Regions from separate parts of the Pseudarthrobacter sp. MM222 genome, predicted to be linked through region 2. Evidence: riboswitches for the same ligand, from Rfam matches in the RefSeq annotation. Region 2 holds a riboswitch; the other holds the start of a gene.
The links. Region 2 has a riboswitch for cyclic di-AMP ahead of OM977_RS10945 (hypothetical protein). Riboswitches for the same ligand answer to the same signal wherever they lie in the genome.
Positions count from the first base shown of each region.

Region 1 (14,843 bases), 1.6 Mb from region 2:
CGTGCCGGCATCGCCCTTGCTGCGACCGGCCTGGTCTTGACGGTTACAGTTCCCGCTACCGGCCCGGTGATGGCCACCGACACCGGCTCAGGTACCGTCGCCGCCGCCTCGCAACCAGACGTTACGGCCGCTTCCGCCGCAAAGATCGACTTCAGCCGCACCGCCGTGACCACCAAGGGTGACCCCGACGGAAAACTCAAGCAGCTGCTGAGCGCCCAGTCAGTGGGCAGCATCACCCGCGCCGCCTCCTCCGGGAGCCTCGGCGCACCCATGGAGAAGATGGTGACGGCTTCGCCGTTCGGCTACCGGGTCAGTCCCATCACCGGCGGCTCCGGCGAGTTCCACCGGGGCCAGGATTACGCCGCGCAATGCGGAACGGCTGTCCACGCGGCTGCCAGCGGAACCGTCACGTTCACCGGCTGGCACCCCTTCGGCGGCGGCAACCGCGTAGTAATTGACCACGGCAACGGCCTGGAGACCACGTACAACCACTTGTCTTCATCGAGCGTGAAGGTTGGCCAGCAGGTCTCCCGCGGCGATGTTGTGGCGATGAGCGGCACCACCGGAGCATCCACGGGCTGCCACCTGCACTTTGAAGTGATGGTTAACGGCGACGTCGTTGACCCGACCGGCTGGCTCTAATAGCCGATGGATGACTCTCGCATTCTTTTGACACGCCGTGATCTGAATGTGACATTGCGTCCCAAGTCCTGTATCGTTTGAGGTACGCCAACTTCTCCGAAGTTGGCGCTCTTGAGTGGATTGCCTAACTCTGCCACCGCTCAAGGTCCTATCGCATGACATCGTCTGGCAGGGGCGGGGGAACCAATTTTGGTCTTCGCAAGAAGACCTTGGGGTTAAGTCGCAAAGCTTCCCAGAAGCAGCGCGGCCGGGTGACTCCCATCCGAATCCGACAGCTCACCTCGTAGGCATTGGGAGAGGCTACTTTCGTGTCTTCACGCCACAATGCTGCGCGTCACCGCGCTGGCGCGGCTCTTTCGAGCCCGCTGAAATCCAGGACCCTGGTTGCCCTTGCCGGCGCCCGGAATGGATTTCACTTCGCCGACTCGAGCTCTGCTGAGTCCGGCCCGCAGGCCACGCACCTGCACGCAGTCTCCGCTTTTGGCGCGTCTTCGCAGTACACCCTTCGCTAAGTAACCCATTTCGGGGCGATCCGGCGTACCCCCAAGATGCCGGAGCGTCCTTACTCCGCGCCTAAAAGCGCGGTCCAAGGATCACGAAAGAGAGAACTTAATGACTACTCGTGCAAACTCTGCACGGCACCGCGCCGAGGTCACCAAGACCAACTCGCTTGCTGTCATTGCCAAGGCTGTCGGCGACAACGCTGGCACGATGGGCCGCCAGGCTGCGGTCGTCGCGGCCGCTTCAGGCCTCGTACTGACCAGCGGTATCGCAGCCAACGCTGCCGAGACCAACGTTCAGCGCGAATCCACCTCCGCATCGGCCTTCGAAGTCCAGTCCGGCACCCCGGCAACGATTTCGGCCGCCTCCACCATTGCGATCTCCTACGAGAAGCCGGCCGTTTCCACCTCACCGGCTCCGGTCGTCGAGGCTGCGAAGCCGGTCCTCAAGGTTCAGGACTCAAAGGCCGGCAACACCGGCACCGAGGCTGCCGCCGGCGCCTCGGCCACCACGCAGGGACTCTCCGTCGCCAGCGGCAGCGGCGCAGCGATCGCTGCCGCCGCCTACGCCCAGATCGGTGTGTCGCAGGACTGCACCCGTCTGGCCTCAAACGCCCTGGCCGCCGCAGGCATCAACTTCCACGGCTGGCCGGCCGGCTATCTGTCCCTCGGCCGCACCGTGAGCGCCGCTGAGGCTCGCCCGGGCGACCTCGCGTACTACAAGAACGGTGGCGTCGGCATGGCCCACATCGCCGTTTACGTCGGCAACGGCATGGCTGTCCACGGCGGCTGGAACGGCGGAACCACCGCACTGTACAGCGCCAACGTCGGTTCCGGCCCGGTCTTCATCCGCGTCGGCGGCTAAATCGCCATTGGCTGAAATCGGCCACCACCGGTCTCCAGCACTCAGAGAGGACCTCCGCCTAGTGGCGGGGGTCCTCTTTGCTGTTGCGGCCGCCGCCGCCCAGCAGACACGCACGGCGTCGCGGGACAAAAATTCGGTGATCCGGCCCTTGGGTGTTTACTCTTGTGGTGTCGATCCATAGCCCGACCATGCAGAGGGCAGCCGGCCCTCGTGCCCCTGGCGGGTGCGGCCGTGAAGAGGTATGCGGATGCGCACTCTCGTTCTGAATGCTGGATATGAACCGCTCGCGGTAGTCACCTTCCGCCGGGCGCTCGTCCTTGTGCTTACCGGAAAGGCCAGTGTGGTGGCCGAAGGCGACGACCCGGTCGTCGGGCCACAAGACATATTGGGCCGGCCGTCGGTGATTCTGCTTCACCGCTACATCCGGCCCCGGTATAACACCATCACGGCGGTCAGCCGGCGGGGTGTGCTTCGCCGGGACGGGCAGCGCTGCGCGTACTGCGGCAAGGCAGCCCACACCATCGACCATGTCCAGCCCAAGTCCAGGGGCGGCGCCGATTCTTGGGAGAACCTGGTGGCCGCCTGCCTGCGGTGCAACAACGCCAAGGGCGACCACACGCCCGCCGAGATGGGATGGAAGCTTGGCTTCACGCCGGGACCGCCTAAAGGCACCGTCTGGCAGATCAAGGAACTGGAGAAGCCGGCGCCGGACTGGGATCCGTTCCTGCTGCCGGAGTCCGCAGCCTGAGGAGACCGCCAATTTCCGGGACGACCCTGCGGCACTGGACCGGACCGGTCCAGTGCCGCGCTAGGCTGGGCCGGTGGAATTCGATGCTGTCATCCTGGCCGGCGGGCGGTCCTCGCGTTTGGGCGGCTCGCCCAAGTCCCGTTTGGTGTCCGGCGGACGGACCCTCCTTGACCACTCACTGCTGGCCGCGCATGGGGCCGGCACGATCGTCGTCGTCGGACCGGACCCCGGCCCCCTCCCGGCGGGCGTGCTGACGTGCCGGGAAGAACCGCCCTTCGCGGGCCCGGCCGCAGCCATCGCCGCCGGACTCGCCGCCCTGGCGGACCACCATATGGCGGCTGGCGCGGAGCTGCCGGTGCCGGCGTTGACGCTCGTGCTGGCCTGCGACATGCCCCGGGTCATGGCCGCGGTCAGCGCCATGCGCGAGGCGCTGGCGGCTGGGCTGGAGGGCGACGGCGTTCTGGCCGTCTCAGCGGACGGGCGCCGGCAGCCCCTCGCCGGTTTCTATGGCACAGCCGCGCTACAACGCTCTGTTGCGGAAGCTGCGCGGCGGGGCGCGCTGGCGAACGCCTCCGTGTTCGCCCTTCTTGCTAGTCTTGACGTGCGGGGACTTCGCGTTCCCCCCGGTTCCACGGATGACGTGGACACTTGGGACGATGCCGCCGCGCTGGGAGTGTCCGGCCGCGCTCCGGGCCAGGAACCGGACGAAGGGCCCGCAGCTCCGCGACTGAACCCGACTTTGGAGGAAAACGGTGAAGAGCCAGGATGAAACGCTGGAAGACTGGTGCCGCGCCCTGCTCCAGGCCCTCGAACTGGAGGACGTTGAAATCGACGTCAACGAGGTCCTGGCCCTAGCCGGAGTGGCCGCACACTCCGTAGTCCGCCCCGCGGCCCCGCTGACCACTTTCATCGCCGGCTTCGCCGCCGGCCTGGCCTCGGGATCCGGGCAGGCTCCGGATGCCGTCTCGATGCAGGCCGCAATCGGCGTTGCCCGGAAACTGGCCCAGGACTACGCGTCCACCGAAGCCTCCGGGGCATGACGCCTGAGCCCCCTGCCGACGGTGCGGCCGCCGCCGGAGAGCACTCCGCGCCCGGTGGCAACCAAGCGGCAGCAGGGGAGGAAGAGGGCGCCAGCGGGTCGCGGGAGCCGCACCCCCACCTGGCCCACACCTGGCAGGAGGCCCGGCAGCTGGCCTTCGATTGCGCCGCACCCATTCCCGCTGCGCCGGTGCCGCTCAGGAACGCCCTGCGGCGGATCCTCGCTGCCGACGTCGAAGCGCTCCAGGACATCCCGCACTACGCGTCGTCGGCAATGGACGGCTGGGCCGTCAACGGCAGCGGACCGTGGATCCTGGCCGAACCCGGCCAGCGGCTGGCACCGCACCAGGCGAGCCCGATCGTCACCGGAGGCCTGATCCCGCCCGGGGCCAAGGCCGTGCTCCGCAGCGAGAGCGGCCTCATCTCGCCGGATGAGGACGGCCTGCCGGCGCTGAAGACCAGCGGTGCCGCCAAACCCGGCGAACCGCGGAACGGCGAGCACATCCGCAAAGCCGGCGAGGAGGCTTCCGCCGGCGAGCTGCTGGTCAAGGCCGGCACCGCGCTCAACCCGGCCCATCTGGCCTTGGCGGCCCTGGCCGGCCACGACACGTTGTCCGTCCTGGGCAAGGCCGTAGTGCGGCTCGTGCTTACCGGCTCCGAGGTTGTTCCGGCAGGAATCCCGCAACCGGGAGAGGTCCGTGACACCTTCGGGCCGCAGCTCGCCGGTGTGGTTGAGATGCTCGGCGGGATCTGCAGCGGCGAGGTCAAGATCGGCGACAGCTACGACGAATGGCTCTCCGCCCTCGAGGACCAGGAGCCGGCTGTTCCGGACGCCCTGTCCGCAGAGGACGCCGGAGTCGAGAACCTGCCGGCCGACGTCGTCATCACCACCGGCGGCACCGGCCGCTCCGGCACCGACCACCTGCGGCGCGCCGTGGCCGAACTCGGCGGGCGGCTGCTGATCGACGGCATCGCGATGCGGCCGGGCCACCCCGCCGTGCTGGCCGAACTGCCCGACGGCCGCTTCATCATCGGCCTGCCCGGTAATCCGCTGGCGGCGATGATGGCGCTGTCGACCCTGGCGGGACCGCTTCTGGCCGCCCTAGGTCACGGGACAATGCCACCCGTGGTGGAGGTTCCGTGCGGTTCGACCATCGAGCCTGACCCGGGCCGGACCAGGTTGATGCCCTTTCGGCTCCTCTACGGGATGGCATCGCCGGCCCAACACACCGGACCGGGCATGATGCGGGGGCTGGCAGCAGCCGACGGCGTGCTGGTCGTACCGCCACATGGCGTCCAGCTGGGGGAGCTGGTCCCCGCCTTCGCCCTGCCGTGGGGCCCGCCGATCCCGGAACCGGGCGCCACCGCGGCGCAGGCCAAGACAACGCCGAAGCGCACCGTCCGGAAGCCGGCCGGTACCGGCGGCCCCGTTGACTGGAGCGCCCTGTTTGACTGACGTCCGGCGCATGGAACCGGCCTGTAGGCCTGCGCTGGCCACCCCGGCGGGCGCAAGGGAAAATGATTGCATGTTGCAAAGGAGTTTCTGATGGGTCGCGTGACGCAGCGCCGCAAGGTGCACAGGTTTGTTCTGGACGGCTCACCGCAGGCACTTGAGTTCCCGGTCCGGCACCGCGAGGACGTTCTCGCCGTGGAGGAACCTCTGGAGATCCGGCTCGGCCAGCTCTCCTACTCCGTCACCATGCGGACGCCCGGAAACGACTTCGACCTGGTTGCGGGCTTCCTGGTCTCCGAGGGGGTGATCTGGAGCCCCGACCAGCTTGTCTCCCTCCGGTTCTGCGCCGGGGAGGATGAAAACGGCATCCAGACCTTCAACGTCGTGGAGGCGCAGCTGCGGCCCGACGTGGCGCGGCCTGACACCGGACGGAACGTCTACACCTCCAGTTCCTGCGGCATCTGCGGCACGGATTCCATCGAGGCCGTGCACAAGTCCTCGCACTTCAGCCCCGCGGCTGACCCGCTCACCGTCCCGGTGGGGGTCCTCGCGTCCCTGCCCGACGCGCTCCGTAAAGCCCAGGCCGTGTTCGACGTCACCGGCGGCGTCCACGCCGCCGGGCTGTTCCGGATTGCCGATGACGGCTCCGCGGAGCTGCTGTGCCTGCGCGAGGACGTGGGCCGGCACAACGCCGTAGACAAGGTCGTCGGCTGGGCGCTCCGGGAGGGGCTGCTGCCCCTCAGCGGAACCGTCCTCCAGGTCTCCGGCAGGGCCTCCTTTGAACTCGTCCAGAAGGCGTCGCTGGCCGGCATCCCCGTCCTCGCGGCCGTCAGCGCACCCTCCAGCCTCGCCGTCGAACTTGCCGAGGCCAGCGGAATGACGCTCGCCGGGTTCAGCCGCGGCACCACCCTGAATGTGTACGCCGGCCGCGACCGGATCTCCCTGCCGGCGCCCGTGGCTTAGGACCGCCTTGGCTGAATGCCCGCGCGCGAAGTAAGTTTTAGCCATCGATTGGATTCAATCGGGCTATATTCATTCCGGCGCTAAGAGGAACACATTGCACGACGACCGCCGTCTCACGGAAGTCCGGCTGGACCGCTTTCTGCGCGAACGCATAGTCCCCGCGGTTTACCCACGCAGTATTCCGCTCGCGTTGAGCAGCTGGGAGGTCCCCGATGAACCTGTCCCGGTTCTGGAGGCCCTCCGGCAGGACTTCGCCCCGCAGGAACACGGCGCGGCCTGGGGCCGGCCCTGGAGCACCACCTGGCTGCGGCTGCAGGGCGAAGTGCCGGTCTCGTGGGGAACCCAACCGGACACCGCAGTCGAAATCGTCGTGGACCTGGGGTTCAGCGCCGACCTTCCGGGATTCCAGTGCGAAGGCATCGCCTGGCGGCCCGACGGGACCATCATCAAGGCGATCTCCCCGCGGAACCAGTACATCCCGCTGAAGCTCCTCGGCAGCGGAATGTCCGTTGACTTCTACGTCGAGGCCGCGGCGAACCCGGACCTATCGCAGGGCTGGACCTTCGCGGCCACCCCCTACGGTGACAAGGCGACGTCGGGCAACGAGCCGAAATACCGGCTGGGTCAGATCTTCATTGCCGAACTCAACCAGACAGTCTGGGAGCTGCAGCAGGACATCTGGACCCTCGGCGGGCTCATGCACGAACTGCCGATGGAACTGCCGCGCCGGCACGAAATCCTGCGGGCGCTGGAGCGCATGCTGGACCTGATGGATCCCGACGACGTCCCGGGAACCGCCGCGGCCGGACGCGCCGCGCTGGCCGACGTCCTGGCCCAGCCGGCCTACGCCTCGGCGCACCGGCTGCTCGCCACCGGACATGCGCACATCGACTCCGCCTGGCTGTGGCCGGTGCGGGAGACCATCCGCAAATGCGCCCGGACGTTCTCCAACGTGGTCGCGCTCATGGACGAGGATCCCGAGTTCGTATTTTCCTGCTCCTCGGCCCAGCAGCTGGCCTGGATCAAGGAATACTACCCGGAGCTGTTGGGGCGCATCCGGGAGAAGGTCAAGTCCGGCCAGTTCGTTCCCGTGGGCGGTATGTGGGTTGAGTCCGACACCAACATGCCAGGCGGGGAGGCCATGGCCCGCCAATTCCTGGAAGGCAAGAGCTTCTTCCGGGACGAGTTCGGCGTGGAATGCGAGGAAGCGTGGCTTCCCGACTCCTTCGGCTACTCCGGAGCCCTCCCGCAGATCGTCAAGGCCGCCGGCAGCAAATGGTTCCTGACCCAGAAGATCTCCTGGAACCAGGTCAACCGGATGCCCCACCACACCTTCAACTGGGAGGGAATCGACGGCACCCGGCTGTTCACCCACTTCCCGCCGGTGGACAGCTACAGCTCCGAGCTCAGTGGCCGCGAACTGGCCCACGCCGAACGGAACTACCGCGACCACGGCCGCGGCACCATGTCACTGGTCCCGTTCGGCTACGGCGACGGCGGCGGCGGACCCACGCGGGAGATGCTGGCGGCCGCGCGCCGCACGGCGGACCTGGAAGGATCCCCCAGGGTGCAGCTCGGCTCGGCGGCCAGCTTCTTCGCCCGGGCCCAGACCGAGTACGAGTCCCTCCCCGTCTGGGTCGGGGAAATGTACCTGGAACTTCACCGCGGAACCTACACGAGCCAGGCCAACACCAAACTCGGCAACCGGCGCAGCGAACACCTGCTGCGCGAGGCGGAACTCTGGTGTGCTACCGCCGCGGTCCGCGGCGGCTACAACTACCCGGCGGCGGAGCTCAAACGCCTCTGGCGGCTGGTCCTGCTGCAGCAATTCCATGACATCCTTCCGGGCAGCGCCATTGCCTGGGTCCATCAGGACGCCGAACGCAACTACGCCGCCGTCGGAAAGCAGCTCGAGGCGATCATCGCCGGCGCGGCCACGGCACTGCTCGGCACGGGCGGACAGGACTTCCTGCTCAACGCGGCGCCGCACGAGCGGCACGGCGTGCCTGCCCTGGCGGCAGCCGAACCGGTCCGCGCGGAGCAGCCCGTAAATGTGACCGAAGTCGAGGGCGGCTACATCCTGGACAACGGCGTGATCCGGGCCGTGATCAACCCCGACGGGCTGCTGGCGTCCCTGATGGACTACGCCAGCGGGCGGGAGGCCATCGCGCCGGGGCAGTTCGGGAACCTCCTGGAACTCCACCGGGATACGCCCAACGAATGGGACGCCTGGGACATCGATGCCTTCTACCGCCGCAACGCCGTCGCACTTACCGCGGCCCGATCGGTGACCCTGGAACGCGGTGGCTGGGACGCCGTTGTGGTGGTGGAGCGGGTGGCCGGGTCCTCCCCGGTGACGCAGCGGATTTCGCTGGGCGCTGGCGCCGATTCCCTGTCGATTACGACCGTGGTGGACTGGCAGGAACGGGAGAAGCTGCTTAAGCTCGGCTTTGCCCTTGACGTCCGGGCCGACCGGTCGGCCGCCGAGACCCAGTTCGGGCATGTATTCCGCGACACCCACCTGAACACCTCGTGGCAGGCGGCCAAGTTTGAGATTTGCGCGCACCGCTGGATCCACGTTGCCGAGCCCGGCTACGGCGTCGCGATTTCGAACGCCGCCACCTACGGCCACGACGTCACCCGGGATGTCCGGGCGGACGACGGCGGGACCACCACTACGGTGCGTCTGTCGCTGCTGCGGGCGCCGAAGTTCCCGGATCCCGGCGCGGACCGCGGCCGGCACGAACTGGCGGTGACGATCAGGCCCGGTGCCAGCATCGCCGACGCCGTCGAGGAGGGCTACCGCACTAACCTTGCACCAAGGATCGTCAAGGGTGGCCACGGCGTCGAACCGTTGTTCACGGTGTTCAACCAGGGCCTCGTCATCGAGGCGGTCAAGCTCGCAGAGGACGGTTCGGGCGACGTGATCGTGCGCCTGTACGAATCCCTGGGGGAGCGGTCCACCGGGCTCCTGACAGCCAATTTCGAGGTCACGAGCGTCCACACGGTGGACCTGCTGGAGCGGCCGGTGGACGCCCCCGGCGTGACCGCGGGACGGGATTCAGCCGAGCTGGTGCTCCGGCCCTTCCAGCTGGTGACCTTGCGTTTTGTGCGCTGAGGGTTGCGGCTGAGCGGCCGTCCGGATGGCAAGTTTGCGTCCCGTCCGGGAGGCGGCCGGGCGGCCTTCCGCTCGCCAAAGGGGCCGTTAAACAGGCTGAGTGGGAGCGGTCCGATTGGACCGCTACCACTCATCCCCCCAATGGCGCTCGGACGACTGGCTCCGCCCCGCACGGCTGACTTCCGTACACGAGGCGATCGTCGCTTTCACACATTCATGATTCTCTCACGGTCTAATGATTTTGTGAATGCCTATTCGGACTTCTTGCGAATTGTTGCGCCAGTGGTCCCGCGTGGCTGCGCAATCAGCCCGGCGAACCAGAACAGCGCGAGGCCCAGCACGTAGCCGAGGCCCGCCGAATAGTTGGCCAGATGTTGTCCGAGCGCCCATGCTGGCGGGGCGAAAGACGCCGGAACGCTGAGCACCACGGCGACGGCGCCGAGGAGGGTGGCGACTGCGCCGGCTCGAATCAGCGGCGGCAGCTGGCTTCGGATGGCGTCCAGCAGCGGGGGCATCAGGATGACCGAGACAAAGGCCGGATAAGTGCGGCCCGCTGCGGCGTAGAACGGCGCCAGCACGGCGTTCCGGCCGCCGCTGTCGCGGAGGTCCAGCAGGCCCGAAGAGGAGCCCTGCGTGTCCATCAGGATAAAGATCGCCGCAACGGCCAGGCAGCTGACCCCCAGGGCCCAGCGGCCCGGTCTGCCGGCCATGAGACGGTAGCCCCGCGTGGCTCCCAGTCCCTTGGTGATCCGGAGGCCTACCAGCAACACCGCGGCGAACACCAGGTACCGCAATATCAGGTGGGTGATGTTCCAGCCACCGAGGGCGCGGTCAATTGCTTCGTAGGGTCCGGAGACGGCGAGCAGGCTGCACAAGGTTGCCAGCAGCAGGATGCCGAAAACGGTTCTGTTTCGTCCCCGCACGGCGTCCGGAACCCGGAGCAGAAGAACTGCGCAGCACACAACGAAGGTGCCCCATTCAAGGACGGCCATCATCCCCGGCTCCTCCACCTGGTTCGCCTGCTCAGCTCACGGTAGCTATCACGTGAGGCTAGTCTGCTTCTTCGGCGCCCGCTTGGCCACTATCTTCCCCACCCAGATCAGGGCAAGGCCGACAGCGAAGCAGAGAATCGCGGAGTAGTTCACCACAAAGCGAATGAATCCCAGCGCCGGCGGGATCAACGGGGACAGCAGGCTCAGGGTGACGGCAACCGACCCCACGGCAAGGAGACCCGCACTGAACCGCACCAGGAGCGGCAGCTTGCCGGCGGCCGTCCGAAGCATGGCCGGCAGCAGCGTCAGCATCACGTACGCGGGGTAGAGGCGTCCGGCTGCCCCGTAATATTCCACCAGCGCTTGGTGGCGGTCGTCCTTGATGGAGACCGCGGCCAGTCCGGCGGAGGATCCGTGGGTATCCATCATCAGGAAAACCACCAGCACGGCCGCCGAGGCCGCCGCCAACACGGCGATTCCCGCCCGTCCGGTAATCAGCCGCAGGGCGTCGTCCGCACCGAAGCCGCGCGCAAGCCGAAGCCCAAGGGCAAGAATGGCGCCGAAGATGATGAAACGCAGGATGAGGTTGGCCACGTTGGTGCCGCCCAGGACCTGGTCGATGGCGAGGTACGGCGCTTCGATGCTCAGCAGGGTCGCCACTGTCATGAACGCGAAGATGAAGAACAGCGATCTGTTCTCACCCCGCAGTGCGCTGGGGATGCGGGCGAGCGCCACGATGCCGCAGACCGCCAGTGTGACCCATTGCAGTAAGGCAATCATCCGAGGTTCTCCCAAATCTTTTCTGTCTGTGCGTGCTCCTGCTCCTGGCGGCGGAGGGTCTTTCCAAGCGTTTGCAGGCGTTCTCCAGCCAGCGCCGTGAGTTCGCCATCCGTGAGCGCGTCCAGCGCTGACTGCTTCGCCCCGGGAGTCCAACCCGCTTCTTCCTCGGTGATCAAGCCGGTTGCGACGAGTCCGCCGGTGAATCCTACGCCTGCCGCGCGGGCAGTGGCGACGGCCAGTTCCGGGGCGAGCCGGTTCGCGGTCAACTGCGCAGAATAGTTCTGGGGTGCAACACCGGTGGCGGCTGACACCCGGTGCCGCAGCTCGCCGTCGTCGATCGCGTCAACCCAGTTCCTGACCGAGGTTGCGTGCGGGGCTGCGCTGAGGGCGGGCGGGGTGGCTTGTCCGTCCGCGGCGCCTGCTTCCCCGGCACCTCCGTGCGCGGGGGAGGAGCGCTCGATGACGGCGCGCAGCAGGTCCATCGTGGCAATCTGGCTGACGAGCTCGGCGGCGGTGGGAGGCTGCGGTTCGCCCGCAAGTTCCGCGTAGTTCGCAAAGGAGCCCAACGCCGCCAAGGGACTGAGCCGCAAGGCCCGGCTGATGCTCACAAGGGTAGTTTCCGCCACTTTGCCGCGCACCAGTTGCTGGGCAAGGGTGGTCCGCTTGATGCCGGAGATCCTGCAGATATCCGCGGTGCTTGCCGACGGCGCAACACCATGAAGCCAGAGTTGAAACGCTTTGGCTGGTAAAGGCATCTACGGCTTCCTGCGGAGTCGGTCGGATGGGGGGCAAAGGTAGTGCGCTGGCGCAGGGGATCTTGCGGAGCGGATTTTACGGGAGGACCTGATTCAACTATGCTAAATGGTCGAACCCGCTGGTCCGTACACCCCCCAAGTCCGGACCAGCGGGTTCTTTCATGCCTGGCGGAATTCAGCCGCGGGAGCCGGCGTTTATTGCCGTTAGGGGATGTCCCCTGCAGAGCCCGGTTTGGGCCGCGGTGAGAGGATGTACTAATGACTGCAACCCTTGTTGCCAAAGACCTTTCCGGTGGTCACGACCACCGCACCCTCTTCTCAAAACTTTCCCTCACCGTCGCGCCGGGCGACGTCGTCGGCGTCGTGGGCGCCAACGGGGCGGGTAAATCAACCCTGCTCCGGCTGCTGGCCGGCGTCGACGCGCCCCAGGAGGGCACCGTCAGCCTGGCCCCCGCGGACGCCTTCGTGGGCTGGCTGCCGCAGGAACACGAACGAGTCGCCGGCGAGACTGTGGGCGGGTACATTGCCCGCCGTACCGGCTGCGCCCAGGCCACCCTGGAAATGGAGTCCACCGCGGAGGCCCTCGGCTCGGGCGCCCCGGGGTCCGACGACGCCTACTCCCTGGCCTTCGACCGCTGGATGGCGTCCGGCGCCGCCGACCTTGAAGACCGCATCCCGCCGGTTCTCGCCGACCTCGGCCTCGATGTGGGACCGGACGCCGGGATGACCGGGCTCTCGGGCGGCCAGGCCGCCCGGGTGGCGTTGGCTGCCCTGCTGCTGAGCCGCTTCGATATCGTCCTCCTGGACGAACCCACTAACGACCTGGACCTGGACGGCCTCGCCAAACTCGAAGCCTTCGTGCAGGGCCTGCGCGGCGGCGTGGTCCTGGTCTCCCACGACCGCGAATTCCTTGCCCGCTGCGTGACCACCATCGTGGAGCTGGACCTGGCCCAAAACTCCGTGGCGGTCTACGACGGCGGGTATGAGGCGTACCTGGAGGAACGGGCCGTCGCCCGCCGGCACGCCCGGGAACGCTTCGAGGAGTACGCAAACACCAAGGCGGACCTCGTCTCGCGGGCCCGGACCCAGCGCGAATGGAGCTCCCAGGGCGTCCGGAACGCCATGAAGAAAAACCCGGACAACGACAAGATCCGGCGTGCGGCCAGCACCGAGTCCTCGGAGAAGCAGGGCCAGAAGGTCCGGCAGATGGAATCCCGTATCGCCCGGCTCGAAGAAGTCGAAGAGCCCCGCAAGGAGTGGCAGCTGCAGTTCAGCATCGGCCAGGCCCCGCGGTCCAGCGCCGTCGTGTCGACGCTGCGCGACGCCGTCGCGCGGCAGGGCGACTTCACCCTGGGACCGGTGAACCTGCAGCTGAACGCGGCTGAACGCATCGGCATCACAGGTCCCAACGGGGCCGGCAAATCCACCCTGCTCCGGCTCCTGCTCGGCGTTCAGCGGCCCGATTCCGGGGAGGCCTCCATGGGCGCCTCGGTGGCCGTGGGCGAGATCGACCAGGCCCGCGGGCTGCTGGCCGGTGCGCTGACACTCGGCGGTGCCGTCGAAGCCGTGCTGACGGACCTGACGCCGGCCGAAGTCCGCACCCTGCTGGCCAAGTTCGGACTCAAGGCCGACCACACCTCCCGCCCGGTCGACTCGCTCTCGCCGGGGGAACGCACCCGTGCCGCCCTGGCGCTGCTGCAGGCGCGCGGCGTGAACCTGCTGGTCCCCGACGAACCCACCAACCACCTTGACCTGCCCGCGATCGAACAGCTCGAGGACGCCCTCGACAGCTACGACGGCGCGCTGCTGCTGGTCACCCACGACCGCCGGCTGCTGGAAAACGTGCGCCTTGACGGGCGCTGGCACGTGGACAACGGCGTCGTCACCGAGCTTCTGGGGCACACCGCGCCCGGACTCCTTGGCGGACGCGCTACCGCCCGGAAAGGCAATAACCCATGAGCATGGACCGGGTGGCCTGGAGCTCCCTTTACAACATCACGCGCGCCTCGAGTGGCTCCAAGCCGTTCTCGAAGGAAACGCTCAAGCGTGTGTTCAGCTTTGCCCGTCCGCACAAGGCCAAGCTGATCGCCTTCGTGCTGCTGTCGATTGTGATGGCCGTCCTGGCCGTGGCCACCCCGGTTCTCGCCGGCCAGGTGGTCGATGCGATCATCGCCCGCGCGGACACCGGAACCGTGGTCTGGCTCGCGGTACTGATCGCGATCGTGGCGGTCGCGGAAGCCGGGCTGGGGCTGGTGACGCGCTGGCTCTCCTCCACCATCGGCGAGGGCGTGATCGTGGACCTGCGCACCAAGGTCTTCGACCACGTCCAGAAGATGCCGATTGCTTTCTTCACCCGCACCCGCACCGGAGCCCTGGTCAGCCGGCTGAACAACGACGTCATCGGTGCGCAGTCGGCGTTTGCCGGCACCCTGTCCGGCGTCGTCAGCAACGTGGTGGCGCTCGCCCTGACGCTGGTGGTGATGCTCGGCAAGTCCTGGCTCGTCACCGTGCTCGCGATGATCCTGCTGCCGATCTTCCTGATCCCGGCCCGCCGGATGGGGTCCAAGCTGGCGGACCTGCGGCGCGAAGCCGCGGAGCACAACGCCGCCATGGGCACCCAAATGACGGAGCGGTTCTCCGCCCCCGGCGCCACCCTGGTCAAGCTCTTCGGCCGCCCGGACGAGGAATCCCGCGAATTCGCCGTCCGCGCCGGCCGCGTCCGGGATATCGGTGTGCGCACCGCCATGCTGCAATTCACGTTCGTGACCGCCCTGACGCTTGTCTCCGCCCTGGCGCTCGCACTGGTCTACGGCCTCGGCGGCTGGCTTGCCCTGGGCGGGCAGCTGGCGGCCGGCGACGTCGTCGTGCTGGCACTGCTGCTGACGCGCCTCTACGCTCCGCTCACGGCGCTCTCCAACGCCCGGGTGGAAATCATGAGTGCCCTGGTCAGCTTCGAACGGGTCTTTGAGATCCTGGACCTCAAACCGCT
Region 1 covers NZ_OX352321.1:763,200-778,042, forward strand. Annotated here, with positions in the region: gene OM977_RS03655 (M23 family metallopeptidase) at 1-642, shown strand, start outside; cyclic di-AMP (ydaO/yuaA leader) riboswitch at 778-946, shown strand; gene OM977_RS03660 (NlpC/P60 family protein) at 1,255-2,007, shown strand; gene OM977_RS03665 (HNH endonuclease) at 2,255-2,755, shown strand; gene mobA (molybdenum cofactor guanylyltransferase) at 2,829-3,524, shown strand; gene OM977_RS03675 (DUF6457 domain-containing protein) at 3,508-3,795, shown strand; gene OM977_RS03680 (molybdopterin molybdotransferase MoeA) at 3,792-5,249, shown strand; gene fdhD (formate dehydrogenase accessory sulfurtransferase FdhD) at 5,340-6,209, shown strand; gene OM977_RS03690 (alpha-mannosidase) at 6,304-9,327, shown strand; gene OM977_RS03695 (hypothetical protein) at 9,579-10,322, opposite strand; gene OM977_RS03700 (hypothetical protein) at 10,368-11,099, opposite strand; gene OM977_RS03705 (hypothetical protein) at 11,096-11,854, opposite strand; gene OM977_RS03710 (ABC-F family ATP-binding cassette domain-containing protein) at 12,113-13,813, shown strand; gene OM977_RS03715 (ABC transporter ATP-binding protein) at 13,810-14,843, shown strand, end outside.
Region 1: another riboswitch for cyclic di-AMP. It lies ahead of OM977_RS03660 (NlpC/P60 family protein); the one in region 2 lies ahead of OM977_RS10945 (hypothetical protein).

Region 2 (14,843 bases):
CGGCGAATCCCGCGGTAGCAGCGTCCGTTCCGCCGAAATGGACCCTTTTTCTCCCACACGGGCTGTGGGACGATTCGTTTATGAGCGAAAACACCGATCCTCATCCGCCCCACAGCAACCCCGGGGGCCCGGCGCGGGCCCGTCATCCCGGTCACTCGCTCCGTCACGAAAATCCGACGACTCAGCAAATGCGCATCGTCGGGCAACGGCGTGCGGAGGCCGAGGAAAAGCTGGCACACCACCTGGAACAGGCCCGGCACCCGGCAAAGGAAGCGCACCCGGCAAAGGAATCTGCCACGGATCACGAGCAATCGTAGCCGCGTCAACCGTAGGGTCTTGAACGCCAGTAAGCATACTGAGAAACTCATGGTTACGGCCGCAATTGCGCGACCGTCAGACCGAAAGGAAGTACAGACATGGGAATCCTCGGATTTCTCCTTCTCGGGCTTATCGCAGGAGCAATCGCTAAAGCCATCCTTCCCGGCAGGCAGGGCGGAGGCTGGGTTATCACGCTTGTCCTGGGAGTCGTCGGCGCAATACTGGGCGGCTGGATCGGCTCGCTGATCTTCGGCGGAGGCCTGGGTGAATTCTTCGATCTGCGGACCTGGCTCCTCGCCATCCTCGGCGCCATCATCGTGCTGCTGATCTACGGCGCCGTCGCTGGCCGCAGAAGCAGGGTGTAGATGCTGGAGGCCTACTGAACCCGACAGGGAAACCCTGGACTGCCCGGCCCGAATTCGGGGCCCCGTCGGTCCAGGCCTTAACCAGCATTTACGGATGCGGCCCGCTCCCTCGTAGCGGGCCGCCCTTACGCGCTGTCCTACTCCCCGTCCCGCCCGGATGGCCGGTTGCGTCGGCGTCGGATGCTTCGCACGATCACCCAGGCCACAACGGCGGCCACGGCGGCGGAAACGGCATAGTTTAGGAAGCGCGCGTACTCATCGATCAGCCGGTACTGCGGGCCCAGCAGGGCTCCGAGCCCGATCAACAAGCCGTTCCAGAGTCCGCTTCCCGCGACGGTGAAAACGCTAAACGTGCCTAGGTGCATTCGCTGGGCTCCGGCGGGCAGCGAAATGAGGCTCCGCACGCCCGGGAGCAGGCGGCCGAAGAAGACCGCGGACCGGCCATGCTTCCTGAACCATGCGGCCGCGTTCTCGAAATCCTCCCGGTCGACGAAGGGCATCCTGGCGAGCCAACGGATCGAGCGCTCCAGCCCCAGCCGGGCGCCGAGCCAATAGAGCACCAGCGCGCCGGCGTAGGCACCCAAGGTACTGGTGAAATGGACCAGCACGAGGTTCATTGATCCCAGCCGGGCGAGAAAACCCGCCAGCGGCAATATGACCTCGCTCGGAATGGGCGGGAACACCGTCTCGGCCAGCGTGAACAGGCCCACGCCCCACTCCCCCAGCGAGTCGACCGCGCGGGCGGCAAAACCAACGATCCCGGTGAGGTCGTCCACAGGGCTGGCCGCCCCCACAGCGGCCGCCATCAGGATGAATTCTCGAACACTCGGCTACGCCCTTTCCTTGAGCCGGACGGCGTTGGGGCCAGCCTAGCCGACCTGCAACCCCGGCTTGCGCCCAGGTGCCGTCGACGGCGTCTTCGGCAAGCATTACGCTCAGCAAATGGGCATCATTCGGAAACTCCTTGGCGGCCTGGTCCTGGTCCTGGTCGGGCTGGCGGGCCCAGCTCCGGCCGCACTCGCCGTCCCGCCGGCCGACGTCGTGGTGGAGGACCGGGCCGGGGTGCTGGACCGCACCGCGCTCCTTCCTGCGGTCCGTGCCATCGACTTCCATCAGCCCACCAAGGTGGCCGTCTACACCTACAACGGAACGGCCTCGGACAACCTCAATGAGGAAGTGCTCCGCTTCGCCCGTGCCGAGCACGCCGACTGGATCAGCGCCGACGGGCAGAAGTGGGCGGACGGGCTCTTCATCTTTGCGCTGGACCCGGTGGGACGGCACGTGGGGACCTACATGGGCGAGGACCGCAAGGTCAGTCTGGAACAGCGCGACGACATCCAGAACGCATCCAAGGATCTGTTCCGTGACGCCCAGTGGACCGACGGCACCATCGCAGGTATCAGGCGCGGCGCCGAGCTGATCAACCAGCCGTGGTACCGGTCCACCGCGTTCGTTGTGACGGCGTGGACGACGGCGATCGCGGCCGTGGCGGGCGCCGCAACCTGGCTGATCGTCCGGTGGCGGACCCGGGCCAGCAGCCGAAAGGAGCTCGCCCGCGGGGACGCCAGCTACGCGAGTGTCAGCATGGACCTGCCAATCACCGAACTCAACGCCAGCACCATCCCCGAATCATCACGCTACGGCAGCACCGTCCTCGAGAAGCACCGCAGCTTCCTCTCGAAGTACAACACCGCCACCGGGCTCTCCAACCAGGTGCACGCGCTGACGGCCAAGGACCTGAGCCGCCGGCCCAACCTGAAACTCGTCCAGAGTTACGCCGACACCGCAGCCGAACTCGACGCCCTGGACGACGTCATTGCCGACACCAACGCACTGCTCAACCGCGGATCGTCGTGGGCGCCGGCCTGGGACCGGCAGCTGGCACCGTTCCGAAACGACCTCGCCGCCCTTGAGCCGATGCTCAGCCAGCGCCATGCCGAGGGCGGCTCCGCGACGGCTATGGCCCTCCGGTCGTTCCGCGAGGAGAGTGACCGGGAGCTGGAACGATGGACCTCGGAACTCGCCGAGGGCGCCGTCACTCCCGAGACGGCACTCGACCGGCTGCGGAACGCCCGCACGCACCTCTCCGAGCTCCTGAAGAACCACGCCGACACCGTCATCGACGGCTTCGCCAGGAACGAGAAGGAGGCCGGGTTGATGCGCAAGGAAATGGAGACTGTCCAGGCCGGCCCGAAAGCCAGCTACGGCCGCAGCTACGAGCCCAGCATCCTCGGCACGGTCTACCCGTCCTACTACTTCTTCTCGGTGCCCACCTTCAACTCAGGCTTTGACACAGGCGTGAGCACCGTCAGCAGTGCCCGCGGCGGCAGCAGCAGCACCACCACCGGTTACGGAAGCAGCGGCGGAAGCTTTTCCGGCTCCGGCAGCTCCTCGAACTTCTAGGGCTGGGGCGAAGGGGGTGTTAGCCCTTCTGGCTGCTTTCGACGACGAAGTCGCCGCCGGGAAACAGGATTGTCTCGTGGCCGTCGTCGAACCTGACATGGTACGGCGGCGCCCCATCGGCACCCCTGACTTCGAGGATCTCGCCGTGCCGGTCCGCGGACTCCACGGTGTGGCCCCGGATGATGATGCGGTCTCCCTGAACTGCTTTCATTCCAATCACCTCCCTTCTCCAGCGTACGATTCTCCGCTTCATCGCGGAACGGGCATCCCGTTTTGCCGGACATCCCAGGACGTGCGGCCTCAACGCCGTGCGAGGCCCCTCAGAACAGTCCTTCGGCCACGGCTTGCGTCAGCTGATGGATGATGCTGGTGCGGGCAGGCATATCCGACCCGTTCTTGCCGAGGGTATAGACCACGAAAACATAGGCCCTGTCGCCCTTGACCAGAACGCTGGCATCGTGCAGGTTACCGGACAGCAGGCCGTACTTGTGGAACACCTCGATGCCGGCCGGGACGGCGGCGGGGATGAGAGTTTCGTAATTCGTTTGCTTCATATAGGAGAGCAGCTGCGCTGTATTTTCCGGGTTGAGCAGCTGGCCGGAGTACAGCAAAGACAGTGTGGTAGCGGTTTCGGCCGGGGTAAGGAGATTCACGGTGCGGTCATAACTAATGCCCAGAGACGCCGCATATGCCGTCAAACCCTGATGTCCGACGGCCCGTAGGATCAGTGCCCACGAATCGTTGTTGCTCTGCTGGACCATCTGCCGGATCTGGACCGCCGCCGTCGACGAACCCATCCGGGTGCTCAGCGAAGCCTTGCCGGTTTCCACCAAATGGTAGTAGGCCGACGCGGCCAGGATCTTGGCAGTGCTGGCTGCTACGAATTTGGTGTTGTCGCCGTATTCGTGGACTACGCCGTCCTTCACATCAATGAGGGCCACTCCCACGTCGTACCGGCTGTTGGCGTTGATGATGGCGTTGATCGGAGCATCGAAGGCAGGGCTGAAAACCGCCGCCCCACCGTCCGGTCCGGCGGTGGAAGGCGTTGCAGTGGGCGGTACCGCGGTCGGCGATACCGGCGAAGCCGAGGCGGGAGAGGACGCTGATGCAGTGGCGCCCCCAGTGGTTCCGGTGCCGGCCATGCCCGGTGCGGCCTGGGTCCCAGAGATTGACGATTCCGGCGGTGCTACCGCATCGGCCGGCGGACCGGCCTGGATGGCGACGTAGACTGCGGTCCCGGACAGCAGGGTCAGCGCTGCCGCGGCCGCGGTCAGGACTTGAGCGCGGCGCCTGCCGAACAGCCCCTTACCCCGACTATCGCCGCCCCGTCTGCGGCGGCCGGAACGGAGTTGCGGGCGCGGGTCCATCGTTTCCACAGGATCTTAGTCCCGGCGCATCGGACTGTGTCGGATGGCGGGAACGCACCGCATAATGGCTGGCGCCAGACGTACGTTCGCAGGCATGCGGTCCCTCCGAAGTAAAAGCTGCACTGGACTTTAGATCTCCTGAATTGTTGCCCAGCCTGGACGCGAGCGCAAGCCTAGGCGGTGGCGCGGCCTGGGGTAAATCCCCTCCGGGAGGACAACGGCGTACGCTTTCTCCGTAGAGAAGGAGGTGTCCCGGTGCGGAAAATCATCCTGATGATGCAGGTGTCCCTGGACGGGTTTTTTGAAGGGCCCGATCAGGACCTGAGTTGGCATCTGGTGGACGAAGAGCTCCACGCGCACTTCAATGACGAGCTCCGGAGGATGGGGGCGTTTTTGGATGGCCGGGTCACCTACGAGCTCATGGCCGACTACTGGCCGACGGCCGACAGTGACCCCACGAGCCCCCCAACGATGGTCGAATTCGCCGGCATCTGGCGGGACATGCCGAAGATTGTGTACTCCCGGTCGCTGGAATCGGCAGGCTGGAACACCACGGTGGTGCGGGACGTCGTCGTCGAAGAGGTGCAGGCGCTGAAGGCGCAGCCGGGCGGGGACCTTGCCCTCGGCGGCGCCGACCTCGCCGCGACCTTCCGGAACCTAGGCCTGATCGATGAGTACCGGATCTACGTCCATCCTGTGCTGATTGGCCGCGGGAAGCCCCTGTTCCAGCCCACCGACGCCACCGCCCAGCTTCGCCTGGCCGAGACCCGTGCGTTCGGAAATGGTGTCGTGCTGCTCCGTTACGAGGCGTGAGCGTTGAGCTCCCACCCCCGGCTGGCCCGCAGGCTGACGACCCTTGACGCGGTCCTCATCGGCCTCGGTTCGATGATCGGCGCCGGCGTGTTCGCAGCCTTTACCCCCGCGGCCCAGGCTGCAGGATCGGGGTTGCTCATCGGGCTGGTACTGGCCGCCGCCGTCGCGTTCTGTAACGCGACGGCTTCCGCCCAGCTCGCTGCGGAATATCCGACGTCGGGCGGGACGTATGTCTACGGGCGCGAGCGGCTTGGCCCGTGGCCCGGGTTCCTGGCCGGTTGGGGCTTTGTGATCGGCAAGACGGCGAGCAGCGCGGCGATGGCGCTGACCTTCGCCGCCTACGCGGCGCCGGCCGGCTGGGAGCGGCCGGTGGCGATTGCCGCCGTCGTCCTGTTGGCGGCCGTGAATTACCGTGGCGTGACCCGCACCGCGGGCCTGACCCGGGTCATCGTCGCCGCCGTACTGGTGGTCCTGGCCATTGTTGTCGCCGCCTGCTGGGCCCCCGGTGCGGCTGACCCTTTGAAGCTGCTCGACGGCGGCGTCCTCGCCCACGGCTGGTATGGCATCCTGCAGTCGGCGGGCCTGCTCTTCTTCGCCTTCGCCGGATATGCCCGCATTGCCACGATGGGTGAGGAAGTGATCAACCCCGGCAAGGCCATCCCGCGCGCCATCGTGACGGCGTTGGGCATCGCCGTCGCCGTCTACGCAGCCATCGCCATCAGTATCCTGGCCGTGCTCGGCGCGGACACGATCGCCCAGACACCGGCACCGCTTGCCGCCGCCGTTACCGCCGGATCGTGGGACTGGGCCGCCCCGGTTGTCCGGATGGGGGCCGCCTTGGCAGCGCTGGGCGCCTTGCTGGCCCTGATAGCCGGCCTGGGCCGGACCAGCCTTGCCATGGCACGCGGGAACGACCTGCCCCGTTGGCTGGGCGCCGTCCATCCACGCTTCAAAGTCCCGCACCGGGCCGAGCTGGTGCTGGCCGCGGTCATCTGCGGAATCATCAGCGTGGCTGACCTGCGCGGCGCCATCGGATTTTCGTCCTTTGGCGTCCTGATCTACTACCTCGTGGCCAACGCTGCCGCGTACACGCAGACCGGCGACAACCGCCGCTACCCCAGGGCCCTGCAGCTCACCGGCGCCGTGGCGTGCGCCGTCCTGGTAGTCACGCTGCCCGTGGAGTCCGTAGTCGCGGGGCTGCTGATGTTCGCCGCCGGCGTCGTGTACCGCGTGCTGCGCTTGCGTCTGTGGACTGCCCGGACTTCCTGACACCCTGCGATGATTGGTGGGTGATTATCGCGAAAACCGTGCTCCTGTTCGTCCTGGCCGCCGCCGCGGAAATCGGTGGCGCCTGGCTGGTGTGGCAGGCGGTGCGGGAGGGCAAGGACTGGTGGTGGGCCGGACTCGGAGTCCTGGCACTGGGGCTCTACGGCTTCGCCGCGACGCTCCAGCCGGACGCGCACTTCGGCCGGATCCTTGCCGCCTATGGAGGCGTGTTCGTGGCGGGGTCCCTGGCCTGGGGGATGGTTTTCGACGGGTTCCGGCCCGACCGCTGGGACATTGCCGGATCGGCCATCTGCCTGGCGGGCGTGGCGGTCATTATGTTTTCCCCGCGAAACGCCGGCTAGGCACATTTTCGGCCGGCGGGAACGGCAAAGGCCGGTGATCCGTTGCCCCCAAGGCAACTGATCACCGGCCTTTTTGCCGCGGGTTGGACCGAGGGCTAACTGCGGTCCCGAGGCTCCGCGTCAGACTTCAGGTCTTGAAACTCCGGCGCGTTAGGCTCCGACGCGGACGAAGGTTACGCCGCCCGTGGCAGTCAGCCAGGAGAGCGGGTGCGCCATAGTTGCGTTAATGCCGTTCATTCCGCCGCTGACGGCCTGTCCGTTGCCCGCGTAAATGGCTACGTGGCCGGACTGAACGATGATGTCGCCCGGCTGGGGAGTCGCAACAACCTTGCCGTACTTCAGGAAAGCGGCCGGGCCGATGTTGCCAACCGGGATGCCGGCTGCTCCGAGGGCCTTTTCAACCATCGCGGTGCAGTCCTGGGTGATCCCGACCTGGCCGTAGGCGGCCGAAAGCAGGGTGGCGTTTGCGCCGCCGGCTGCCGGAGCAGCTGCGGGGGCGGGGGCAGCGGCGGGGGCGGCCGCCTGGACCGTGACTGTTGCCTTCGGGGCGGCAGCAACCTGCGGGGCGATGGCAGGCACAGCCGCAACGGGCTTGGGCTGTTCGACGACGGGCGCCGGGGTGGACACCACGGCCGGACGCTCGAACTTGACCTGAACGGTGGAATCCGCACTGACCGGAGCTGAGAGCTGGTCCTTGACGTCGATGGACGCCGGTGCGGAGTCGCGCTTGATGGGGGCTTCAGCCGCATTTGCCGCCATGGCGCTGCTAAGTACCAGGCCGGACGCGGCGGCAATCACTGCGGCCTGGCGGCCGATGGTGCCTGCGTTGCCCGCAAAAGCGGAGGAAATTGCCGAAAGTCGGCTGGTGGAACCGGCGCTGCGATGGCGCGCGAAAGTGTTGCTTGAAGTCATGGTTGTAGCCTCTCCCAATGCCTGCGAGGTGAGCTGTCGGATTCGGATGGGAGGCACCCGGCCGCAGAGTAGCCCGCGTGGCGGGCCGTGCGGCTTCACCCCAAGACCGGCATATCCGCCGGTCAAAAAGTGGTTTCCCCGTCTCTGCCGGACGTCGATGCGATTTGTCCCCGGGCCGCGGCAGAGTTAGGCAATCGGCAGGGGAGCGCCCGTATCGGAGACAACAGGCACCTATCAAAGGTAACGGGATGATTACGAAAAGTCACATCGAGGTAACGGGCGGAGTCCGGCCCCGGTCCACAGTCGTCCATGGGGATCACGGGCGCCGACATAGGATTAAGCCATCAGCATTCCTTGAAGCGGAGGCTCGAAAAATGACCAGCCACTGTGTTGCCATCTGCCAGCTGAGCGACCAGCCTCAGGAGGATTTTGACGTCAACACAGAGTTGCTGATCCTCGAGGGCGGCACCGTCCGCATCTCCACGTGGGACGCCGAGCCCCGCGACGGAGGTTTCGACGTCCAGATGCTGAACGACCGCACCGATGCCCTCGGTTTCATGGTTGTCAGCGACTGGCAGTTTTTGGACGGCAAGGCGTACGCGGTGGTGGAACGACGGACCAGCGCTAAGGCATAGCGGACTTCCATCACGTCGCGTCGGCCGTGAACTCCAGCTCCGGTCGATGTACGGCAACGTCCGCCAGCACGACGGCGACCGCCTCCCGGACGGGGTCGGTCCCGGCGTCGGGGTCCGAGGGGTGGGCAAGCGCCAGCTTGGCATGGCGGACAAACGCGGGCCAGTCTCCCCCGCCAGCCCGGAGCGCACGGAGCGGCGACAGCAGGGCGGCGCGGCGCAGCCAGATGTCCGGTTCCCGTGCCCAGCGGTCGAGCACACTGTCTGCCCGAACCCTGCCCGGCAGGTCCAACCCCGAAACCAGCGGACCGACGACGTCGACGGCCAAGGGATCGGACAGCTCGCGCCTTTGCGCAGTTCTTAGGAAGCCTTCAATCCGGGTCAGATCCGCGTTATCCAGCAGCCTGACCTTGGACTGAAGAAGCACAACAGCCGACAACCGTCGCTCGAAGACCGGTACCGACCACAGTTCGGAACTCAGCGAAGTAATGTCGTCATGCGTCAGGTCCCGGTGGCGGCGCAAGGCGTCGCGGACCGTTCCGCGCACCGCGCCGACCGAAGCGCCGTAATACCCGAGTCCGCTCCCCCAGCGCGATTGCAGGTCCTCGGCCCGAAGCCATGACCCCTCGCGTTGAAGCGATGCATCAATAAGGTCGCCGGCGTCGCTCATGCGTCCATTCTTTCGCATTCGTCTTCCGCATTAGTGCTTGTTCGTTTCGGCTGCTGCGGACGGGGTTGGCGGCATCTACCAGTGATTGCCGGCGGCCCTCCTTGTTGGGCGGCCGGGGCAGTCCCGCCCTCTTTGTTGTCCGTCTCTTATTGATGCTCCTATTGGTGTCAATGCTGGCGGTCACCGCCGCGGCTGAGTCGGTGCCGGGTGGTCTTTTCCGAGGATGCCGGGATCGGGGCAACGCCGACCAGGGCCGCGAATTTGGATTCCGTGCTGATCCATTCGGGGTTTGTCGCCCACCGTAGCGGTGGAACATGAAGGGCACGCCGGCCGGGTGGGCAGACCAGACAGTAATGGGACTTCTCGAACAGGCTCCTATGAGGTCATGTGCACCTGGCCGCCGCGTTTACTGCAGCTGTGCTGCGGCAGACAGATCATTTTGAAGAGAAACCCCTCGCAGGGCGCCAGTCGTAGGCCGAGTCACACCGCAACACAACCAATTTCATCATTACTGTCAGACCCCCGTAGAAGACTTGGTTCATGGACGCAAATCGGGAACCCGAAGTGCATCGGTCAGGAGAGTGCATCGCCAACGACGGCGGTGCTGCCGGCCCGTGCGATGGCCTCTGCGGCGGCTGCGGGCTCACCGAAGTGACGGTCGCGGACCTCGTCCGGTTCGTGGCCGGCCTCCCTGCCCCGGACAGCCCCGCCGCCCTTATCGACGAAACACGCGAACTGGAGGACCTGAAGTCCGCCCTGGCCGCCCGCCGGGCCCGGAATGCTGTCGCCTTCGACCTAGCCCAGCGCCGCGCCCAGCGGGCCGCCGGCGTCCCCGTCGCCGAGCTCGGAACCGGGGTAGCGGCGCAGATCGCGCTCGCCCGGCGCGAGTCCCCCGCGAAGGGTGGGCGGCTGCTGGGGCTGGCGAAGGCCCTGGTGACCGAAATGCCGCACACCCTCGCCGCGCTGGAGACCGGCCAGCTCAACGAATGGCGCGCCACCCTCCTGGTGCGCGAGACAGCGTGCCTGCCCGCCGCGGACCGGGCCGCCGTCGACGAGGAACTCGCCGCCGACACAGGCACCTTCACCGGCGCCGGGGACCGCACGATCGTGGCCGCGGCCCGGGCCGCGGCGTACCGCCGGGACCCGCGGTCCGTCACCCAGCGGGCAGCGCATGCCGCCGCCGACCGGCATGTCAGCCTCCGCCCCGCGCCGGACACCATGACCTATCTGACCGCGCTGCTGCCGGTCGCCGAAGGCGTCGCGGCCTACACCGCCCTGTCCCGGCACGCCGACACCGCCCGCGCCGCCGGGGATTCCCGTAGCCGCGGACAGCTGATGGCCGACGCCCTGGCCGAACGCACCACCGGCAAGGCAGGCGGGATCAGCGGCATCGAAATCCAGCTCGTTCTGACCGACCGCACCCTCTTCCAGGGCGACTCCGAACCCGCACGGCTTCCCGGCTACGGCATCGTCCCCGCCGGCTGGGCCCGCGAACTGATCAAGGGTGGTGGCTCAGGTTCGGGCAGCCCCCAGCACCAGCCCAAGCCTGCCCGCCGGCTCGAGTCCCGGCGCGGAAGGCGGTTGTGGCACCGACGGGGTCCCCGGCACCAGCAACCGCGACCTCCAGACCTGGCTGCGGCGGCTCTACACCGCCCCAGGCACCGGGGACCTGGTCGCGATGGACTCCCGCGCCTGGCTCTTCCCCACCGGGCTCCGCCGCTTCCTACAGGCTCGGGACGACACCTGCCGCATCCCCTACTGCGACGCCCCGATCCGCCATATGGACCACATCATCCCCTGGCAGCACGGCGGAGCCACCACTACGGCCAACGGCGCCGGGCTCTGCGAAGCCTGCAACCACATCAAAGAAACCCCCGGCTGGACCAGCCGGCCACTCCCCGGACGCACCGGCACCCACGAACCCAGAGAGAGCCCAAGCCAGAGACACCGCCTCGAGCTCACCACCCCCACCGGACACAGCTATCACTCCACCGCGCCACCCTTGCCGGGGGAAGCGATACCCAACTTTCAAGTCGGTCGGCGGGGGCTAAGACACGCCGCCAAGATAGCCAGACAAGCCCGCGCTCATCGGCTGCAGGCGGCGTAGCGGCCTCGGTTGAGGCCGGCGGCATTAGGCGTTGGAGCGGGTCGGAAAGGCCGGTGCCGGCGGCGTGGACACACCGCTTTCCCCTGCATGCCGGCGCGGCGCCCCGGCCTCGTTGCCTAGGCGCGCGGTGGGCAGAGCAGAGGAACGGCGGTTTGCGGGCGAAGGTCACGGTCAGGTAACGTTGCGGCTGGCCCTGAGGGGCCGGCCCGCACGCAGGGCCCCGGAGGTCCGCATATGCGGGCACCGCTGCGCCGATCGGCGCCTGCTCGCTCCCGCCTAGTGCAGGGGGCCGAACGAAGCTTCGAGCACTCGTCATCGCCTCAGTGGAGGCTGCCGTTTGCGTCAGTCCTAAGCCCGAAGGGTTCTCTTGTTTAAGAAAATAGCCATCACGCTCACGATGGGCGCACTGTCCCTGACCGGGTGCAGCATCGCTCCCACTTCCGAGGGGAACGCGCCGCCAGCGAGTGCCAGCGAATCGGCAGCGCCGGCAAAGTCGGCATCTGCAGCGGTAAAGACCGCGAAAGCAACCCCGGCCCCGACGCAGACCACTCCGGCCACCGACTCGGACGAAGCCCCGGCAACCGACGCGCCGGACGAGACTGATATTGATGCTGGCGCTGACGCTGATGCGACTGCTACTGTTCCGGACTCTGCGCCTGCCGAAGTGCCGGCAGCCGCAGCCCAGGCCGTGCCGGCAGCCGCAGTGCCGGCTGTCGCAGCTTCTGCCGCAAAGGCTCCGAGCGCCGCAGCACCCGTTGTCGCAGCGCCAGCCGTAAAGGCACCCCCCGCAGCAGCCCCGGCAGCGTCAGGCGCATCGGCACCCGCCGCAGCGCCCGCCGCCCCCGCTCCGGCAAAGCCCGCCACCCCGGCGCCTGCCGCCCCGGCACCAGCACCCGCGCCAGTTGTACCAGCAGTATCAACGGGCAGCGGCTCCGAGGCAGCCACCAACTTCAACTGGGGCCCGGTCCTGACCGGCGACGAGTTCTCCAATACCGGCGCACCGGACTCCACCAAGTGGAGTGTCTTCAAGGGTCCCGGACACCACAGCCAGGGCATCCGCAGCGCGGAAGCCTGGTCGGTCGCCAATGGCGTGGCCACGGTCAAGGGTGACTCCGCCGGCACCACCGGCGGCATGTCCGCTAAGTTTGCGCAGCAGAAGTACGGCCGCTGGGAAACCCGCATGAAGACCAACGACCGCGACCCCGAGTACCACCCGGTCCTGATCCTCTGGCCCAATGACAATTCGTCGGCCAACTGTGCCGAAATCGATTACGCCGAAGGCAGCACGGAAACTTCCATGATGAAGTTCTTCCTGCACTACGAGTGCGGCGGCAAGGATTTCCAGACGTACGCCACCAAGCCGATCGACAGCACCCAGTGGCACAACTACGCCGTGGAGTGGACCCCGGACGGCATCACCGGGTACGTCGACGGTGTGAAGACCTTCAGCGACACCAACCCGGCGCACCAGCCCACTGTGGGCATGCACCAGACGCTGCAGCTCGACTGGTTCCCTGACGGTTCCGCCACGAAGGCTTCCGAGATGCAGGTCGACTGGGTCCGCGTCTACAAGTAAAGAACCACCGCCTGTCTGCAGGCAGCTATTGCTATTGACGGTTCGGACGGCCCCGCATGCCTCGGCGTGCGGGGCCGTTCCAGGTTAACCGCAATGGTCGGCGCCGCAACGGGGTGAGACACTCGGTTCCATGCGCGAACTGGTCATTCTCGGCACCGCCTCACAGGTCCCGACCCGTACAAGGAACCAGAACGGCTATCTGCTGCTCTGGGACGGCGAGGGCATGCTCTTTGATCCGGGCGAAGGCACCCAGCGGCAGATGATCCATGCCGGCGTGTCGGCGTCCCAGATCACGCGCATCTGCCTCACGCATGTCCACGGCGATCACTGCTTCGGGTTGCCCGGCGTCCTGTCCCGCTTGGCCCTCGACGGTGTGACGCACCCGATCCATCTGCACTATCCCGCCTCCGGGGACGACGTGGTCCGCGCGCTCGTGTCGCTCTCCTCCCCAGGCCCCGACGTGCGGCTGCACCCACACGGAAGTGCCGGTCTGGTGGCGCCGGGACTTGAGGTCCTTCCCCTACGGCACCGAATCGAGACGTACGGCTATCGACTCGCTGAGCCCGACGGCCGCACCCTTTTGCCTAAACGGCTGGCTGCCGCGGGGCTTGCAGGGCCGGACATCGGCCGTCTGCAGCGCGAAGGGAGGCTGAACGGCGTCCGGCTGGAGGACGTGAGCGTCCCGCGGCCGGGCCAGAGTTTCGCCTTCGTCATGGATACCGCGCCCTGTCCCGGCGCCGAGGAGCTCGCCCACGGGGTCGACCTGCTCGTCGCCGAATCCACATTCAGTGACGACGACGCCGACCTCGCGTCGCAGTATCGCCACCTCACCGCCGGACAGGCCGGCCACCTTGCATCCGACGGCGGCGTGGGCAGCCTGGTCCTCAGCCACTTCTCCTCACGCTACGCCGACGCCGCCCCACTCGCCGGGCAAGCGCGGGCCCGCGCGGGAAACGCCACCGTGGTGGCAGCAAACGACCTTGACCGGTTCGCGTTCCCCAAGCGCCGGGCTTCCTCAATAGATGAAAATGTCAATCCAGGCACGGTTGTGGGCATGAATCAGGACCAGGAAGAGGACGAAGTCGAAGAGCAGGTGGACGCTCACGATGTAGGACAGGGATTTCGTTCGCGTGAATATGAACGCCTGGAGGAGCGCAAACGGGAAGATGAACAACGGCGCCCAGGCGTGGAACCCCAATTCCCACAAAAAAGAGGTGAATAGGACAGCCTGCAGGACGTTCGCCTGGCCCACGGGTAAATGGCGGCGCAGGAGCGCGAATGCTGTGCAGATAAAAAACAGCTCGTCCCAAATGCCCAGGACATTGGTCCCCAGGAAAAGGCGCGCGATTCCTTCCGGATCCGAAACGGCCGGCCAATTGCGGTAGACACCGGTGTTGACCATGTAGGCCGGAAGCACCGCATACCCCATGATTACCACGGCGGGCAGGTACCACCTTTCGGCCCGCGTCCATGCCTTCCCGGTCAGCACCGGAAACCTGACGGCATAATCCTTGAAGACAAAGCGCGAGACAGCGTAGGGAATCCCGACAGCCAGGATCATGGCGGATCCCATGACCGCCATGTGCTCCGTGCTGATATCGGTCGTGATCGGAACCAGGCTCATTGCCATGAGTCCGACGGCGATGAGGGCCAGATCCCGCAGCAGCGCCGCGTCGATCCAAGCTGCCAGCAGGAGTGCCAGTGCCAGGAGGCCAAAGCCACCAACCCTGTTTTCCAGAACAAACAGGACAAATCCGGAGAACGACACGAGCACGGAGGGAAGCAGCTGACGGGAGAGCCCGTGCCGGGATCCGGACCGCCCGGGCAGCTTGCCGCTCGCATTTCGGGGCTGCCGACCATGCCCGCGCGGACTCCGTCTACGCAATTGAAGCCTGTGCTCCACGCGACCCCCAGCTCCTTCATCCGGTCCGTGACGCTGCCAGTATGGTCGCCGATCCGGCGCCCGGCAAGCCCGGTTGATCAGTACTTCCTGGCAATGAAGTAGGTGTTGAACGGATCCGAGTCGATTTCCTTTGGGTCAACGTTCGCGAA
Region 2 covers NZ_OX352321.1:2,408,240-2,423,082, forward strand. Annotated here, with positions in the region: gene OM977_RS10895 (hypothetical protein) at 1-18, shown strand, start outside; gene OM977_RS10900 (hypothetical protein) at 189-317, shown strand; gene OM977_RS10905 (GlsB/YeaQ/YmgE family stress response membrane protein) at 417-683, shown strand; gene OM977_RS10910 (DedA family protein) at 821-1,489, opposite strand; gene OM977_RS10915 (DUF5129 domain-containing protein) at 1,626-3,086, shown strand; gene OM977_RS10920 (DUF1918 domain-containing protein) at 3,106-3,297, opposite strand; gene OM977_RS10925 (serine hydrolase) at 3,407-4,453, opposite strand; gene OM977_RS10930 (dihydrofolate reductase family protein) at 4,709-5,266, shown strand; gene OM977_RS10935 (APC family permease) at 5,270-6,535, shown strand; gene OM977_RS10940 (YnfA family protein) at 6,556-6,894, shown strand; gene OM977_RS10945 (hypothetical protein) at 7,045-7,806, opposite strand; cyclic di-AMP (ydaO/yuaA leader) riboswitch at 7,815-7,999, opposite strand; gene OM977_RS10950 (hypothetical protein) at 8,181-8,441, shown strand; gene OM977_RS10955 (DNA alkylation repair protein) at 8,452-9,108, opposite strand; partial or broken gene OM977_RS10960 (hypothetical protein) at 9,285-9,365, opposite strand; partial or broken gene OM977_RS10965 (HNH endonuclease) at 9,649-11,215, shown strand; gene OM977_RS10970 (glycoside hydrolase family 16 protein) at 11,583-12,791, shown strand; partial or broken gene OM977_RS10975 (ribonuclease Z) at 12,922-13,800, shown strand; gene OM977_RS10980 (CPBP family intramembrane metalloprotease) at 13,807-14,559, opposite strand; gene OM977_RS10985 (class I SAM-dependent methyltransferase) at 14,772-14,843, opposite strand, start outside.